Regions from separate parts of the Allobosea sp. MMO-172 genome, predicted to be linked through region 1. Evidence: predicted binding sites of a transcription regulator. Region 1 holds the regulator's gene; each other region holds the start of a gene.
What was found. The regulator LexA, encoded in region 1, represses DNA repair genes until DNA is damaged. The targets are predictions, from matches to a motif close to TGTTCNNNNTGTGTTCNG.
Positions count from the first base shown of each region.

Region 2: WFK61_RS16895 (ImuA family protein) is a predicted target of LexA. The motif match lies at 1,503-1,520, and genes of this name have one in related genera.
Region 3: WFK61_RS11925 (YifB family Mg chelatase-like AAA ATPase) is a predicted target of LexA. The motif match lies at 2,066-2,083, and genes of this name have one in related genera.
Region 4: WFK61_RS23235 (putative DNA modification/repair radical SAM protein) is a predicted target of LexA. The motif match lies at 2,446-2,463, and genes of this name have one in related genera.

Region 1 covers NZ_JBBCUM010000024.1:14,164-18,003, reverse strand. The annotation lists gene WFK61_RS24470 (ComEC/Rec2 family competence protein) at 1-1,636, shown strand, start outside; gene lexA (transcriptional repressor LexA) at 1,630-2,343, opposite strand; gene WFK61_RS24460 (molybdopterin molybdotransferase MoeA) at 2,424-3,635, opposite strand; gene moaC (cyclic pyranopterin monophosphate synthase MoaC) at 3,693-3,840, opposite strand, start outside.
Region 2 covers NZ_JBBCUM010000011.1:48,502-52,341, reverse strand. The annotation lists gene WFK61_RS16900 (helix-turn-helix domain-containing protein) at 98-1,126, shown strand; gene WFK61_RS16895 (ImuA family protein) at 1,633-2,385, shown strand; gene WFK61_RS16890 (Y-family DNA polymerase) at 2,291-3,835, shown strand; gene WFK61_RS16885 (error-prone DNA polymerase) at 3,832-3,840, shown strand, end outside.
Region 3 covers NZ_JBBCUM010000006.1:260,916-264,755, reverse strand. The annotation lists gene WFK61_RS11930 (hybrid sensor histidine kinase/response regulator) at 1-379, opposite strand, end outside; gene WFK61_RS11925 (YifB family Mg chelatase-like AAA ATPase) at 472-2,010, opposite strand; gene msrA (peptide-methionine (S)-S-oxide reductase MsrA) at 2,126-2,782, opposite strand; gene WFK61_RS11915 (hypothetical protein) at 2,865-3,185, opposite strand; tRNA gene WFK61_RS11910 (tRNA-Ser) at 3,372-3,461, shown strand.
Region 4 covers NZ_JBBCUM010000020.1:50,703-54,542, reverse strand. The annotation lists gene WFK61_RS23240 (UdgX family uracil-DNA binding protein) at 1-1,204, opposite strand, end outside; gene WFK61_RS23235 (putative DNA modification/repair radical SAM protein) at 1,201-2,433, opposite strand; gene WFK61_RS23230 (biliverdin-producing heme oxygenase) at 2,606-3,154, shown strand; gene WFK61_RS23225 (HWE histidine kinase domain-containing protein) at 3,151-3,840, shown strand, end outside.

The DNA.
Region 1 (3,840 bases):
CTTCCGCGGAATCGGTGCCGTCGGCAGCGTTTCCGGCAAGATCGCGCTGGCGCCGGCGCCTTACCCGATGCCGACGCGCCTCGCGGTCGACGTGATGATCGACCGCGCCCGCAATGCCCTGACCAAACGCATCGCCGAAGTCGGAGGCGGGCAGGGCGGGGCGGTTGCCGCCGCGCTGGTCACCGGCAAGCGCGGCCTGATCACGGAAGCGACCAATAACGACCTGCGCGCCGCCGGCATCTACCACATCGTCTCGATCTCCGGCCTGCATATGGTGCTGGCGGCCGGCACGATCTTCTGGCTGGTGCGCGCGCTGCTCGCCCTGTCGCAGACGGTGGCGCTGCACTGGCCGGTCAAGAAGCTCGCCGCGATCGCGGCCATGGTCGGCGCGACCGCCTATTGCATCTTCTCGGGCAGTGATGTCGCGACCGAACGCTCGCTGATCATGACGCTGGTTATGCTCGGCGCGATCCTCGTCGATCGCGCGGCGCTGAGCATGCGCAACCTCGCGCTCGCCGCCATGATCGTGCTGCTGCGCGAGCCGGAGGCGCTGCTCGGCCCAAGCTTCCAGATGTCCTTCGGTGCGGTCGCGGCGCTGATCGCCTTCGCCGAGCGCTGGGAGAGAAGAGACCGCAGCGAGCCGCCGCCGGCCTTGCCCTGGCCGCTCGGGCCGATCTGGACGGTGGCGCTCGGCATCCTCGTCACCACCATGCTGGCGACGGCCGCGACCGCACCCTTCGGCGCCTATCATTTCCAGACCTTCAACCCCTTCGGCCTGCTCGGCAACGCGATGGCGCTGCCCTTCGTCTCGCTCTTCGTGATGCCGGCGGCGGTGTTCGGCGTGCTGGCCTACCCGTTCGGACTGGACTGGCCGGCCTGGGCCTTGATGGGGCTCGCCTCCGATGTCGTGCTCAGGGTGGCGCATTGGGTTGCGACCATCGACCATTCCACCGTGACGATCGCAGCCTTCGGCCCGGCCGTGCTGGCCTGCTTCGCGATGGCGCTGCTCTGGCTGACGCTCTGGACCACGGGCTGGCGCTGGCTGGCCGCCGTGCCGCTCATCCTCGGCGTGGCGATAGCCGGCAAGCCGGAGCGGCCGGAAATCCTGATCGAGCGCGACGGCTCCGGGCTGGCGGTGCGCGGGCCGGACGGACGCCTCGCGATCGCGGGCAAGCCCAGCCGCTTCGTCCTGCAGCAATGGCTTGCGGCCGATGGCGACAACCGCTCGCCGGACGATCCTACGCTGCGCAACGGCATCGCCTGCGACCGCCTGGCCTGCGTGGCGCAGACAGCCGACAAGCGCACGGTCTCCTATACGCGCGAGCGCCTTGCCATCATCGAGGATTGCCTGCGCGCCGACCTCGTCGTCACCGCCATCCCCTGGAGCGGAGCCTGCAAGGCCAGGCTGGTCGAGCGCATGGCGCTCACGCGCGACGGTGCGACCTCGCTCTACCGGACGACGGCAGGGTGGAGCAGTCGAACCTCGGAACCAAGCGCCGCCGATCGCCCCTGGAGTCGCCGGCGTGAGCCTCGTCCGGTTGAGGTTGCAAACCGGTCGGCCGGTCAGCCTGCGACGGTACAACCCGCGTCAGCGATCGAGAGCGAAGCCGATGCGGATGTCGAGCGCCTTCAGTAACGCCGCATCAGATTGACGAGGCGGCCCTGGATCTTGACCCGGTCGGGGCCGAGCACGCGGGTCTCGTAAGCCGGGTTCGCCGCTTCGAGCGCAATCGAGGAGCCGCGCTTGCGCAGGCGCTTCAGCGTCGCTTCCTCGTCGTCGATCAGCGCCACGACGATGTCGCCGGTATTGGCGGTGTCCTGCCTGCGGATGACGACCGTGTCGCCGTCGAGAATGCCGGCCTCGACCATCGAATCGCCGCGTACTTCCAGCGCGTAATGCTCGCCCGAGCCGAGCATGTCCGGCGGCAGCGAGACCGTGTGGCTGCGGCTCTGGATCGCCGAGATCGGCGTGCCTGCCGCGATCCGCCCCATGACCGGAATGGCGATGGAATGCCGGCTGTCGTCCTCGATGGCAGCGGGGCGAGGCTTGGCGACGCTCGGCTGCGCGCCGAGACCACCCTGCACGACGGCGGGGCTGAAGCGGGGCCGCGGCTGCGGCGCGCCGAGCCCGTCCGGCATCTTGATGACTTCGAGCGCGCGGGCGCGGTTCGGCAGGCGGCGGATGAAGCCGCGCTCCTCCAGCGCCATGATCAGGCGGTGGATGCCGGATTTCGAGCGCAGGTCGAGCGCGTCCTTCATCTCGTCGAAGGAAGGGGGCACGCCACTTTCGCGCAAGCGTTCCTGGATGAAGCGCAGGAGTTCGTGTTGCTTGCGTGTCAGCATGGTCGCCGCCAGCCCCTCAAAGCGCAGATTCGAAACAAAGCACGAACACCATACGCGTTCTGCTTGTGTTCCGCAAGCTGCTACCGCAAGGGCAGGATATGGCAGGGGTCGCCCTTCCTGGCCGGCGCGGCATGGGCCGGGCGGATCGTGAGGGCTTGCGCGCGCGCCAGCGTGCCGAGCATCGAGGAATCCTGCCGGTCGAAGGGCGTTGCGACCCAGCCTTCCGGAGTCAGAATCAACTCCGAGCGCAGATAGTCCTCGCGCTCGTCATTGCCGGGCATGTCGCGGCCGAGGATGGCGGGGATGCTGCGGTCGCGATCGGCATCGGCGATGCCGAGCAGCGCCTCGATCAAGGGCAGCACGAAGAGATGGCCGCAGACGATCGAGGAGACCGGGTTGCCCGGCAGCCCGACCACGACCATCCGGCCGAGCCGGCCGGTCATCATCGGCTTGCCCGGCCGCATCGCGATCTTCCAGAAGCCGAGGGTCATGCCGGCGCGCGTCAGCGCCTCCTGAACGAGGTCATGCGCGCCGACGGAGGCGCCGCCGAGCGTGATCAGCACATCGGCATCGGCCTCGCTCGCCCTTGCGATCTTGCTGGCCAGATCGGCATGGTCGTCGCGCGCGATGCCGAGATCGAGCACGGTGCCGCCGGCCTTCTCGACAAGCGCCGCGAGCGAGAACGAGTTCGAGGCGACGATCTGGTCGCGCCCGACCGGTTCGCCCGGCGCCACCAATTCGTCGCCGGTGGCGAGGATCGCGACCCGCGGCTTGCGCCTGACCGGCAGGGCCGGATGTCCCATCGCGGCGGCAAGCCCGAGCGCCGCGCTGTCGAGCACGCGGCCGGCCGAAAGCAGGACGTCGCCCGCGTGGAAATCGAGCCCGGCGGCGCGAAGGAACTTGCCCTTGGCCGGCGGGATGCGGACGCGGATGACCGGGCTGCCGACGCCGTCAGCGTCTTCCTGCATCAGGATGGTGTCGGCTCCGTCAGGCATCGGCGCGCCCGTGAAGATGCGCACGGCCTGTCCCGGCCCGACGGCACCCTCATAGGCCCGGCCGGCGGCGGATTCGCCGATGACCGAGAGCGAGACGCCTTCCGCCATCTCGTCGCCGCGCACGGCGTAGCCGTCCATGGCAGAATTGGCGAAGGGCGGCTGGGTCCTGAGCGCCTTGACCTCGCCGGCGAGCACCCGCCAGGCGCATTGCGCCAGCGGCAGGGTTTCCGCTCCCGTCGGCCCCGGAATGCTGTCGAGCAGCGCCTTGCGCGCGACGGGGACCGGAGTGAGCGCCATCAGAGCACGATGCCGAAAAGTGGGAACCGGTTTTCGGACGCCATCGTGCTCACTCCTCTAACCAACTTTAGCCTCGTAGTCGCCGGACTGGCCGCCGGATTTGTGCAGCAGACGGATATTCTCGATCCGCATCGCCCGGTCGACGGCCTTGACCATGTCGTAGACCGTCAGGCAGGCGACGGAGACGGCGGTGAGCGCCTCCATC
Region 2 (3,840 bases), on a different contig from region 1:
ATGAGTGTCATCAGCGATTTCAGTTGTTGCTGTAATGTTGTTTCTGCGGTCTAAGCTTGGACTTCCGCGAACGCCCTATAGGACTGAGACGAATCCGGTGTCGAAAACGGGAGATGTGGCTGTCGCGACACGCCTTGGCCTGGAGGCGGCCCCGGAAGCGCGGAATTTCGTGCCGTTCTGGCTGGTTTCCGCCGATGTCGGCCGCGACGAGGCGAGCACGCTGTCGCGGCGCATCCTCGGCCGTAACGTCGCCCGCGAAGCCGCGGCGCCCGATCTGCCCCTGCCTTTCGACGCGCGCTGCGTCCTGACCACGCGCCCCGATATCGGCCTGCGCTCCTGTTTCGCTCCGGCCTCGCACTGGATCTGGCAGCCGGAGCGGGGTGAGAAGGGCGCGCGCTACATCCTCATCCGCCCGGCCGAGGCGCGCGTCGTGATCCGCCAGGGCGACCGCCGCATTGCCTTGCGGGCTCGCGAAGCGGCGGCGCTCGTCCTCGACCAGCCGACGGAGTTCGTTCTCGCCCAGCCGGGCCGCATCGACGTGATCGAACTCGACGCCGCCCTGTTGCCGCTGCTGGCCGGGGAGGGGGCGGGGCTGATGCAGGTCATCCCGCGCTCGAACCCGGGCTTGCAGGCGCTGGCGCATTACGGCGCGTTGCTGCTGCGCGGCCTGCTGCCCTTGAATTCGACCGAGCTTCAGGCTCTCGCCAAGGGCCATGTCCATGATCTCATCGGAGCCGCCCTGTCGGATCGCGAACCTGCGGCGCCGGCTGCGATGGCAGACCGGCGGGCCGGCCGCCTTGCCGCGATCAAGGCCGATATCGAGGCGCGGCTGGAGCGGCGCGAACTCGGCGTGGAGATGATCGCGACCCTGCACGGCATCAGCGCCCGCGTCGTGCAGAAGCTCTTCGAGGCGGAGGGCCGGACCTTCTCCGATTATGTGCTGGAACGCCGGCTCGACCGCGCCTGGCACCGGCTGGTCACGGCGGAAGGCGCCGCGCTGACCATCAGCGCTGTGGCCTATGAGGTCGGCTTCGGTGATCTCTCCTATTTCAACCGCTGTTTCCGCAAGCGCTTCGGCCGCCCGCCCTCGCAGATCAAGGCGCAGGCGGTCAGCGGCGAGGGCTGAGAGGTCTTTTAAACACCCGCCTCATCGCGAGAGTCTGGCCGCGAATGAGGTCGGTCATTTCAGGCGTTTGCGTTTTGACCTGAAATGCGCGGGTCATTCCGGACAAGCCGCGAAGCGGCGCCGATCCGGGATCCATTCCGGAGCGCTTCCGACCAAGGTTCAGGCATGGATCCCGGGTCTCCCTCCGGTCGCCCGGGATGACCCGTGCATTTTCCGCGATCAAATACTCTTTGAAATCATGATGCTAACTCGCGGCCAAACTCTGAGGAGCGCTTTGGGAAATGTCCAAACGGCCTTCGCTCCGCGTCACCCTCTGGCAGGGGCATGGGGACGGCCGGAAGACTCGACTCGCCTTCCGGCAAGGCTCGTTCTATAAAAGAACAAAGAGAGAACATTTATCGTGCCCCATGCCGGAAACCGCACCGACCCTGTCCGACCTGCGTCGCAGCTTTACTGAGGCCGCTCTGCGGAGCGGCCCGGCTGCGGCCGGCCGGATCGGCCTGGGCATGCCCGCTCTGGACGATGTCCTGAACGGCGGGCTCGCGCGGGCGGCACTGCATGAGGTCTATGCCGCCGAGGTGGCCGATCTCGCCGCCGCGACCGGTTTCGCGCTCGGCCTCGCATTGCGGGCGGGGCAGGCGGAAGAGAAGGCCGTCGGCCGCACCATTCTCTGGGCGCGACAGGATTTCGTCGATGCCGAGGCTGGGCGGCTCCATGCGCCGGGGCTGAATGAACTTGGCCTCGATCCGGCGCGCCTGCTGCTGGTGCGGGCGCGCGATGGCGAGGGCGTTCTGCGGGCCGGGGCCGAGGCGGCGCGCTGTGCTGCGCTCGGCGCCGTGCTGATCGAGCCCTGGGGCGAGCCGCGCCCTTTCGACCTGACGGCGAGTCGTCGTCTCGCTTTGGCGGCGGAGGCCTCGGGCGTGCCGGTGCTGCTGCTGCGCGTCGCGGCGGCCGAGGCGCCGAGCGCGGCGCGCACGCGCTGGCAGGTGAAGGCGCTCGCCTCGCGGGTGCTGGAGGCCAATGCGCCGGGCGCCCCGGCCTTCGCCTTGAGATTGCTGCGTCAGCGCGGCGGCGCGGCCGAGCGTGAGTGGCGTGTGGAGTGGGACCGTGACCGACATTGCTTTGCGGAACGCAGCCTTTTCGATCGAGCCGTCCGGACAGACCATGCCGCGCCGCTATCTCGCCCTCTGGTTCCCCTATCTGGCGACGGACAGGTTGCGGCGGACGGGCGCGATTCCGGCCTCCGGCGCGCCGGCTGAGAGGCCGCATGTCCTGACCGAGATGCAGGGTAATGCGCTGCGCCTCGTCGATTGCGACCAGCGCGCCGTCGCCCTCGGCCTGACCCGGGGGATGACGCTGGCCGATGCCCGCGCCCGCATCCCCGATCTCGTCGCGCTGGAGGCGCAGCCGCAGGCCGATCGCGAGTTCCTCGAAGCGCTCGCCGGTTTCTGCGACCGCTTCACGCCGCTCGTCGCGCTCGACGAGCCGCATGGCCTGATGCTCGATATCACCGGCTGCGCCCACCTTTTCGGCGGCGAGGCCGGGCTCGGCACGCTGGCGGCGCGGGCCATGCAGCGTGGCGGCCTTCAGCTCAAGGCCGCCATCGCCGGCACACCCGATGCGGCCCGCGCCAGCGCCCGTCATGGCCGTGGCGGCATCATCCCGCCGGGGCAGGAGGAGAGGTGGCTCCGCCCGCTGCCGACCGCCGCGCTCGATACCGACGCCGAGACCGTGATCGCGCTCTCCCGCGCCGGTCTCAAGATGCTCGATCATCTCGCGGAGCGGCCGTCCGAAACCCTCTCCGCCCGCTTCGGCGAAGAACTGGCAACGAAGCTCCGGCGCATCCTCGGCCATGAGGATCGTCGCATCACGCCGTTGCGCCCGCCGCCCGATTGCGTGGTCGAGCGCCATTTCGCCGAGCCTTTCGCCGATACCGCAAGCCTCGAGGCCGTGGTCGTCAGGCTGATCGGGGAGGCCGCGCGGGTGCTGGAAGCGCGTGGCGAGGGCGGGCGCGTCTTCGAACTCGGCTTCTTCCGCAGCGATGGCGCCGTGCGCCGTCTCGCCATCGAGACTGGCCGCCCGTCGCGCGATGCCAAGGCGTTGCTTCGGCTCTATCGCGAGCGCGTCGAGACCCTGTCCGACCCGCTCGATCCCGGCTTCGGCTTCGATGCGATCAAGCTTGCCGTGCCGCTTTGCGAGCCGCTCGACACGCCCCAGCACAGCCTCGACGGCCGCGCGGTCGAGGAGGAGGCGGTGGCCGATCTCGTCGACCGGCTCGTCACCCGCTTCGGCCGCGACCGGGTGCTGCGCTTCGCGGCGCAGGACACCCATCACCCCGTTCGCGCCGCCAAGGCGCTCTCGGCCGCGGCGCCATTGCCGGAGGCGGCATGGTCGGCGCCCGAGCCCGAGGAGCCGCCGGCCCGTCCGCTCCAGCTCTTCGAGCCGCCCCAGCCGGTCGAGGCCATTGCGGAAGTACCGGACGGTCCGCCGATCCGCTTTCGCTGGCGCCGCCTCATCCATGACGTCGCCCGTGCCGAAGGCCCCGAGCGTATCGCCCCCGAATGGTGGCGCGACGGCTCGGACGAGCCGATGCGCGACTACTACCGCGTCGAGGATGCCGAAGGCCGCCGCTTCTGGCTTTACCGCATCGGCTTCTACGAGGCCGACAGCGCCCCGCCACGCTGGTTCCTGCACGGGCTCTTCGCATGAATCAG
Region 3 (3,840 bases), on a different contig from region 1:
ATTCGTCGAAGCTGCGCGCGCCGCCTTCCAGCAGCACGAGCGGCCGGCTGGCGAGCTGCGGCAGCAGCATCTCGCTGCCGACGAGATCCTGCTCGGCTGCGCCGAACAGCGCCGCATAAGCCTTGTTGGCATAGACGATCCGCGCGCCATCGCGCCGGACGATCAGGTCGCCCTGGGCCTCGATCAGGCTGCGATAGCGCTCTTCGCTGTCGGCGAGGTTCCAGAGCCGGTCGTTGAAGAGCTCGGCATCATGAACGAGCGCCGCGACCTGTCGGCGCAGACCGTCGCGCTGGCGCAGCAGCGACAGGCCGCCCCAGGCAACCAGGAGCAAGAGCGCCGCGAGGGCAAGAGCAAGCCATGACCAGATCGAAGAAGCCATGCCCTTCGATCTACGCAGGTCGCCTTGAAAAAGCGGCCGGAGAAAACGGCGAATTCGAGGGGATGCAGAGGAGAGTTCATTAACCCTCGACCTCAGGCCGCCTGCACGAGGTCCTCGCCACGCGCCCGATAGGACAGGGCCTCGGCGAGATGGCGCCGGCCGACCTTTGCCTCTTCGTCGAGATCGGCGAGCGTGCGGGCGACCTTGAGCACGCGGTGATAGGCGCGCGCCGTCAAGCGCAAGGCCTCGGCCGCGTCGCGCAGCAGCGCGAGCCCCGCATTGTCCGGCCGCGCGATCTCCTCGATCACCGGGACCGGGCAAGCGGCATTGGTCATGACATGGCCAAGCCCGAGGCCCTCGAAGCGCGCCGCCTGGATACGGCGGGCAGCGGCAACACGGGCGGCGACCGTCGTCGAATTCTCTCCCGCGGCTGGGCGGATCAGGTCCGCCGCCGTCACGGCAGGCACGTCGATCGCGATATCGATCCGATCGAGCAGCGGGCCGGAGACGCGCGCCTGATACTGCGCCATGCAGCGGTCGTTCGGCTGGCGACGGCAGGCATAGCCCGGCTCCGTCGCCCGGCCGCAGCGGCAAGGGTTCATCGCAGCGACGAGCTGGAAGCGCGCGGGATAGACGACGCGGTTATTGGCACGGGAGATCAGGACTTCGCCGGTCTCCAGCGGCTGGCGCAGGGCATCGAGCGCCTGCGGCTGGAATTCCGGCAATTCGTCGAGGAAGAGCACGCCGTGATGCGCGAGCGAGACCTCGCCCGGCCGGGCCTGAAGGCCGCCGCCGACGAGCGCCGCCATCGAAGCGGAATGGTGCGGTGCCCGGAAAGGCCGCCGGTCGGTCAGGGCGCCGTCGGCGAGCTTTCCGGCGACGGAGAGGACCATCGATACCTCCAGCAATTCGCGCGGCGAGAGCGGCGGCAGGATCGAGGGCAGGCGGCTCGCCAGCATCGACTTGCCGGCGCCGGGCGGCCCGTTCATCAGGAGATTGTGCCCGCCGGCCGCAGCGATCTCGAGCACGCGCCGGGCGCTTTCCTGGCCCTTGACGTCGGCGAGATCCGGCAAGGACCCGGCCTGGCGCGCCACCGCCGGCTCGGGCCGTGCCATCACCTGCGTGCCCTTGAAATGATTGGCGAGCTGAATGAGCGAGCGCGGCGCCAGGATGTCGATATCGGCCGCCGCCCAGGCCGCCTCGGGGCCTAAAGCCGCCGGGCAGATCAGCCCCTGCCCTCTAGAATAGGCTGCGATCGCCGCCGGCAGGACGCCCGCCACCGGCGCGATCGAACCGTCGAGCGCGAGTTCGCCGAGCACCGCGTAGCCTGCGAGGGCATCGGCGGGAATCGCCCCGATCGCCGCCATCACGGCGAGCGCGATCGGCAGGTCGTAATGGCTGCCCTCCTTCGGCAGGTCGGCCGGGGCGAGGTTCACGGTGACGCGCTTGGCCGGCAAGGCAAGACCCGAGGCCAGCAGCGCCGCGCGAACCCGCTCGCGGCTTTCGGCCACCGCCTTGTCAGGAAGGCCAACCAGGACGAAGGCGACGCCGCCCGGCGCGATCTGGACCTGAACGTCGACGACGCGCGCCTCGATCCCCTCGAACGCCACCGTCGCGACCCGCGCCACCATCTCGGCTTCGCTCCCCTGTCCCTTGGGGAAGCTAGCGAAGCTTCAGCGCCAACGCAAGAACATATCGGGAACTCATCAGACCCAAAAGAAGGGGAGGCCGAGCCTCCCCTTGTCGTCAGGCCTCGACGCCGAGGCCGATCTGGCAGGCGACGCCGGTGCCGCCCAGGCCGCAATAGCCGCCCGGATTCTTCGCGAGGTATTGCTGATGGTAATCCTCGGCGAAATAGAGTGTCGGCGCTTCCCGGATCTCGGTCGTGATCGGGCCATAGCCGCCAGCCGCCAGCGCCTTGCCGTATTCGGCGCGCGAGCGCTCGGCCGCCTCCTGCTGTTCGGCGCCATAGGTATAGATCGCGGAGCGATACTGCGTGCCGATATCGCCGCCCTGGCGCATGCCCTGGGTCGGGTCATGATTCTCCCAGAAGATCCTGAGCAGGTCCTCATAGGCGATCTTTTCGGGATCGAAGACCACGAGGACGATTTCGGTATGGCCGGTCAGGCCGCTGCAGACCTCCTCATAGGTCGGGTTGGGCGTCGCGCCACCGGCATAGCCCACGGCGGTAACCCAGATGCCCTCGCCGCTCTGCCAGAACTTGCGCTCGGCGCCCCAGAAGCAGCCGAGGCCGAAGACGGCCTTGCGGAGCCCTTCCGGATAGGGCCCGGCGAGTGGGCGGCCATTGACGAAATGGGTTTCGGCGGTAGGGATCGCGGTAGGGCGGCCGGGCAGCGCCTCGGCGGCAGTCGGAATCTCGGTCTTCTTGCGCAGGGAGAACATCGTTGGCTCCGTTCGTTCGGGCTCGACGCCTATGTAAGCGTCCGCAGGCCGTTCGGACAGGGGAGGCAATGCAAGCGTGCCATCACCGACGCGTGACGATGCCGATGGCCTCCTGTGGGCGCCGCCCGAGCCAGAGCAAGGCGAAGCCGAGCAGGAGAGCGGCCAGGGCGACAGGTGAGCGCAGGACCGTCAGCACGACCGGGTCCCAGAGCCAGGGGTGGATATTGCGTTCGATCGTCGGCTGGATGAGCTGATAGCGCTCCTGGACGACCGCGATCAGCACCTCGCCGACCGGCGTGAAGCGCAGGCCGGCATTGGCGATCGACCTGGCACCGTCGATCACCAGCGCGACGAAACCGGCGGCAACGGCCAGATACCCGATCAACCGGAGAAGAAACCGCACCGCCCGCTCCCTGTCGCAATCCGCAGCGACAGGTCATGCCGCCGGCCGGCATGCCGGCTCAGGCTTCCAGATGTGACCCTGCCGGCCCGAGATCGCAACCGGATGAGCATGATTTACCGCGATTGTGCAAAACCCTGCATCTCGGGCCTTGAAAGATGGCGGGCCGGCAGTCATAAGCAGCGCGCCGGACAGGTGGCCGAGTGGTTGAAGGCGCACGCCTGGAAAGTGTGTATACGGGAAACCGTATCGCGGGTTCGAATCCCGCCCTGTCCGCCATTTACTCCCAGCTAAGCAAATGATTTAACTTGGAAATCAAGCTTGGTTGACGTTCGGCACCCCAGCATCCGCTCCTGATCGGGAACTTCTCGGACGGCCGAGAGCTACAACGCCCGTGCCTTCCCTCACAATGTGCCAGTTCGCTCTGCACTGCCGCGACAGCGCAGGTTTGGACGACGTCTGGCATGGCATGCCGCTGGAAACCTATCCCTATTTCTCGAATGCGAATGACTACGTCCAAGTCCTCGCCCTTCCAAGAAGACGGAGGTGAGGGGCGGTCTTGCCGTTCCGACAGATCCCGGCATCGGCGCTCAGATTGATCTCGAAGCGATCAACCCATCCTGCTGCTTCGATTTCAAAGCGGATGTCTGGAAACAAA
Region 4 (3,840 bases), on a different contig from region 1:
CGAATTGCAGTTCGAGATCGAGCCAGAAGCGGCAGGCATTGATCTCCCCGACACTGGGCTTCTCGTGAATGCGGCGCTTGCCGCGTAGCTCGAATTTGAAGTGCTTCACCGCATTGGTGACATAGGCGCGCGCCCGATCGAGACCGGCGTCCTGCACCGCCTGGTCGAAAACCTGCCCGGCGGGACCGACGAAAGGCCGGCCCGCGAGGTCCTCCCGGTCGCCTGGCTGCTCGCCCACGAAGACGACCGGCGCTTCCAGCGGTCCTTCTCCGAAGACCGTCTGCGTGCCATGACAATGCAGGTCACAGCGCTTGCACCGTTGCGCCGCAGCGGCCGCATCCTGCCAGGAGGTGATCGCAAGTTTTTCGCTCGGTGCTTCGGGGCGATGCCGAAGCTGCCGGGCATGTCGTTCGGGTGGCTGCGTCGGAGCGCGCATCACCATATCCTCTGCTCGCCGGGCGGCGCTTGCGATCAGAGGCACAATCAATTCGGCCTCGGGTAGGTTCCGCCAGTATTTCACCGGCATCTCACTTTTCATCGCCTTCGGCTTCAGGCGGGCCGGATTGAAGATGTTGGCGTAGTAGGTGAGCCAATAGACTTCCATGGCATCGCCGTCCGGCGCATCGGCCTTGCTGGCGGCGGGGCCGAGCTGAAGCGCTTTGCCGTCCCAGTGCAGCGAGCCCTGCGGCGTCATGATCGACCAGAGCATCCCGGCGAAGCGCCCCGTGAAGAAGCTAGCGGCCCGTTCGAGGATGAAATGCTCCGGCTCGAACCAGGCAATGAAGGGGCCTTCCTCGCCCGCGCCCGACACGGCCCGGAAGCGGACGAAGGCGGTCATCTTGTGCAGGTCGCGGCGCACCGAGCGGGCCATCGCCTCGGCGCGTGCGATGTCAGAGTCGGCTGCATTGTCGAGCAGGCGCGGCTCGTCCTGCAAACGCAGCAGCAGACGATGCAGTAGGACGAAACGGCTGGGATCCCGATGACAGACGACGTTTTCGGCAAGCTCGATGAAACGGCGGGACACAATCAGCGCAATACTTCCGCCCTCGACCGGAGTGACGTTCTCCATTGCGAACAGTCCGGCATCATCCTCGCTCGTTAGCCAGGCGACGGCCTCGGGCTTGACGCCGGCAAGCGCCAGCCGGCGGGCCTCGCGGCGCCAGCCGGCAAAATCGGCAGGCCCGTTCAGTCGGGCTGCGATCACGGGAAGAGCGTCAATTGTCGCGGTTGCGGCTTCAACCGGGCCTGTAGGTTCTGAGCGTCAAGTCCGCTGCCCGGTCGCCAGCCCTCTGCCACGATGAAATGTCGGATCGTCGTGAGCGATCGCGTCAGCCGACCGACGTCTTCTAGCCTGAGCCGGCGGAACCGTCGCGAGGCTAGAATGCGATCGACACTTCGCGTACCGAGACCCGGTACCCGCAACAGGCCCTCGCGATCGGCTCGGTTCACGTCGACGGGAAAGCGCCCGCGCTCGCGCAGCGCCCAGGCGAGCTTGGGGTCGATATCGAGATCGAGCATCTCGTTACGCCCCAGGATTTCCTCAGTCTCGAAACCATAGAAGCGCGTCAGCCAGTCGGCCTGATAAAGCCGGTGCTCGCGCATCAGCGGCGGAGGCTGGAGTGGCAACTGGCGCGAGGCATCCGGGATCGGGCTGAAGGCCGAGTAATAAACCCGCTTCAGGCCGAAGCTTCCATAAAGCCAGGCGCTGCGCTTCAGGATGGCGGAATCGCTTGCGCCATCAGCACCAACGATCATCTGCGTGCTCTGCCCAGCAGGCGAGAAGGCCGGGGCCTTCGCGCTCTTCTCCCGTTCCTCGCGCGCAGCCTCGATCTTCAGTTTGAGGCCGCCCATCGCGCTCTTGATCTCGCCTGCCTGTTTCTCCGGGGCGAAACGCGCGAGCGCCGCCTCGCTCGGCAGTTCGACATTGATCGATACCCGGTCGGCGAAAAGTCCGGCGCGCTCGATCAGATCGCGGCTCGCGCCGGGGATCAACTTGAGATGGATATAGCCGCGGAACCCATGCTGCCGGCGCAGCGTTTCGGCGACACGCACAAGCTCGGCCATCGTGTAATCGGCCGAGCGGATGATGCCTGAGGACAGGAAAAGGCCTTCGATATAATTGCGGCGGTAGAAATTGAGGGTCAGTGCGACGACTTCCTCGACCGAGAAGCGGGCGCGGCGAACATTGCTCGACGAACGGTTGATGCAGAAGACGCAGTCGAAGCTGCAGAAATTCGTCAACAGGATCTTGAGGAGCGAGATGCAGCGGCCGTCAGGCGCGTAAGAATGGCAGATGCCGGCGCCCGAGGTCGAGCCCAGGCCTTTCCCGTCGCGCGAATCTCGCTTCGTGGTGCTGCTCGATGCGCAAGACGCATCGTATTTCGCGGCGTCGCTGAGGATTTCGAGCTTCTCCACGACCGAGAGCTGTGCCATCGCAATTCCTTTTGTTCTTTATATGTTCCTAGGCTAGCCCAAGGCCGAGTTCAAGCCAATCCGTCGGGCGAGAGGACGGGGGCGAACGGGAATCTGCAATGGAAACAGCGCCGATTACGCTGATGTTGGGCTATAGCGATGCTGATGCGGAACGATTCTGGATGCCGGTAGAATGATCGAGATCAGAAGTTTCCTGCGCGAGGAGACGAGCAAGCTTCATCGCGAACTTGACGCCATTGTTGGCGGTTTTTCAAACCGCGCCGCATATGCCCGCTTCCTGCAGGGATCGTACCGCCATCGCGCGCCGGTCGAGGCCGCGTTGCTGAATGCGACGGCTGTTGGGGCTTCGTCCTGGCAGCCGCGCAGGCTTATGCCGGAGCTGGAGGCGGACCTCGCCGACCTGGCGCTCCCGCTTCCCGCAGCCGAGGCCTTCCATCTGTCAAATGACATGGCTGCCTTCTTGGGAGCAGCCTATGTTCTCGAAGGCTCCGCCTTGGGCGCGCGCGTGCTGGTGAAGGGAGTGGGCGTTCTGGGATTCGGGCCTGAATACGGAGCGCGCTACCTTTCGGCGCAAGCCGGCTCACTCGATAGCTGGCGCACGTTGTTGGTCGCGCTTGAAGGGCTCGACCGACAGGCATGGGATGCCGCAGCTCAGGCGAGCAGGGCAGTCTTCGTGCATGCCATCCAGGCCTTCACTTCGGAAGAACTCTCTCCTGCATGACGACGGTTGATCTGACGAACTGCGATCGCGAGCCGATCCATATCCCCGGCAGCGTACAGTCCCATGGCTGCATGATCGTGTGCGATGCCGAGGCGGTGACGATTCGGCGCCATTCCAGCAATGCCAGCACCTTCCTTGGCCTTGGAGAGTTCGAGCTCGTCGGACGCAGGCTCGAAGAGGTACTCGGCGGGCCGGTCGTGCATGAGATGCGCAATGCGCTCGCGCGTTCCGGCGTGCCATCCCGGGCCGGCCTGATGCCGCGTTATCGCCTTCCTGCGCTCGAACGCGAGTTCGACATTTCAATCCATGCCTTCAAGGGCAACGCCATCATTGAGTTCGAGGAGAGTGTCCCGGCTGGGCCAAGTTCACCGCTCGAATTCGCCCGGACGCTGGTCGGTCGGCTCTCGGATGTCACGACACCGGCCCAGCTGATCAAGAATGCGGCGCGCCTGCTTAGGGCGGTTCTCCAGTACGACCGGGTGATGATCTACCAGTTCGCGCCCGACGGCTCTGGCAAGGTCGTCAGCGAGGCCAAGCGCCCCGACCTCGAAAGCTTCATGGGGCAGCATTTCCCGGCGAGCGACATCCCGCAGCAGGCGCGCCAACTCTATCTTCTCAACCCGATCCGCGTCGTCTCCGACGCGAGCGGTGAGCGCTTCCCGATCACGCCGGTGCTTGATGCAGCG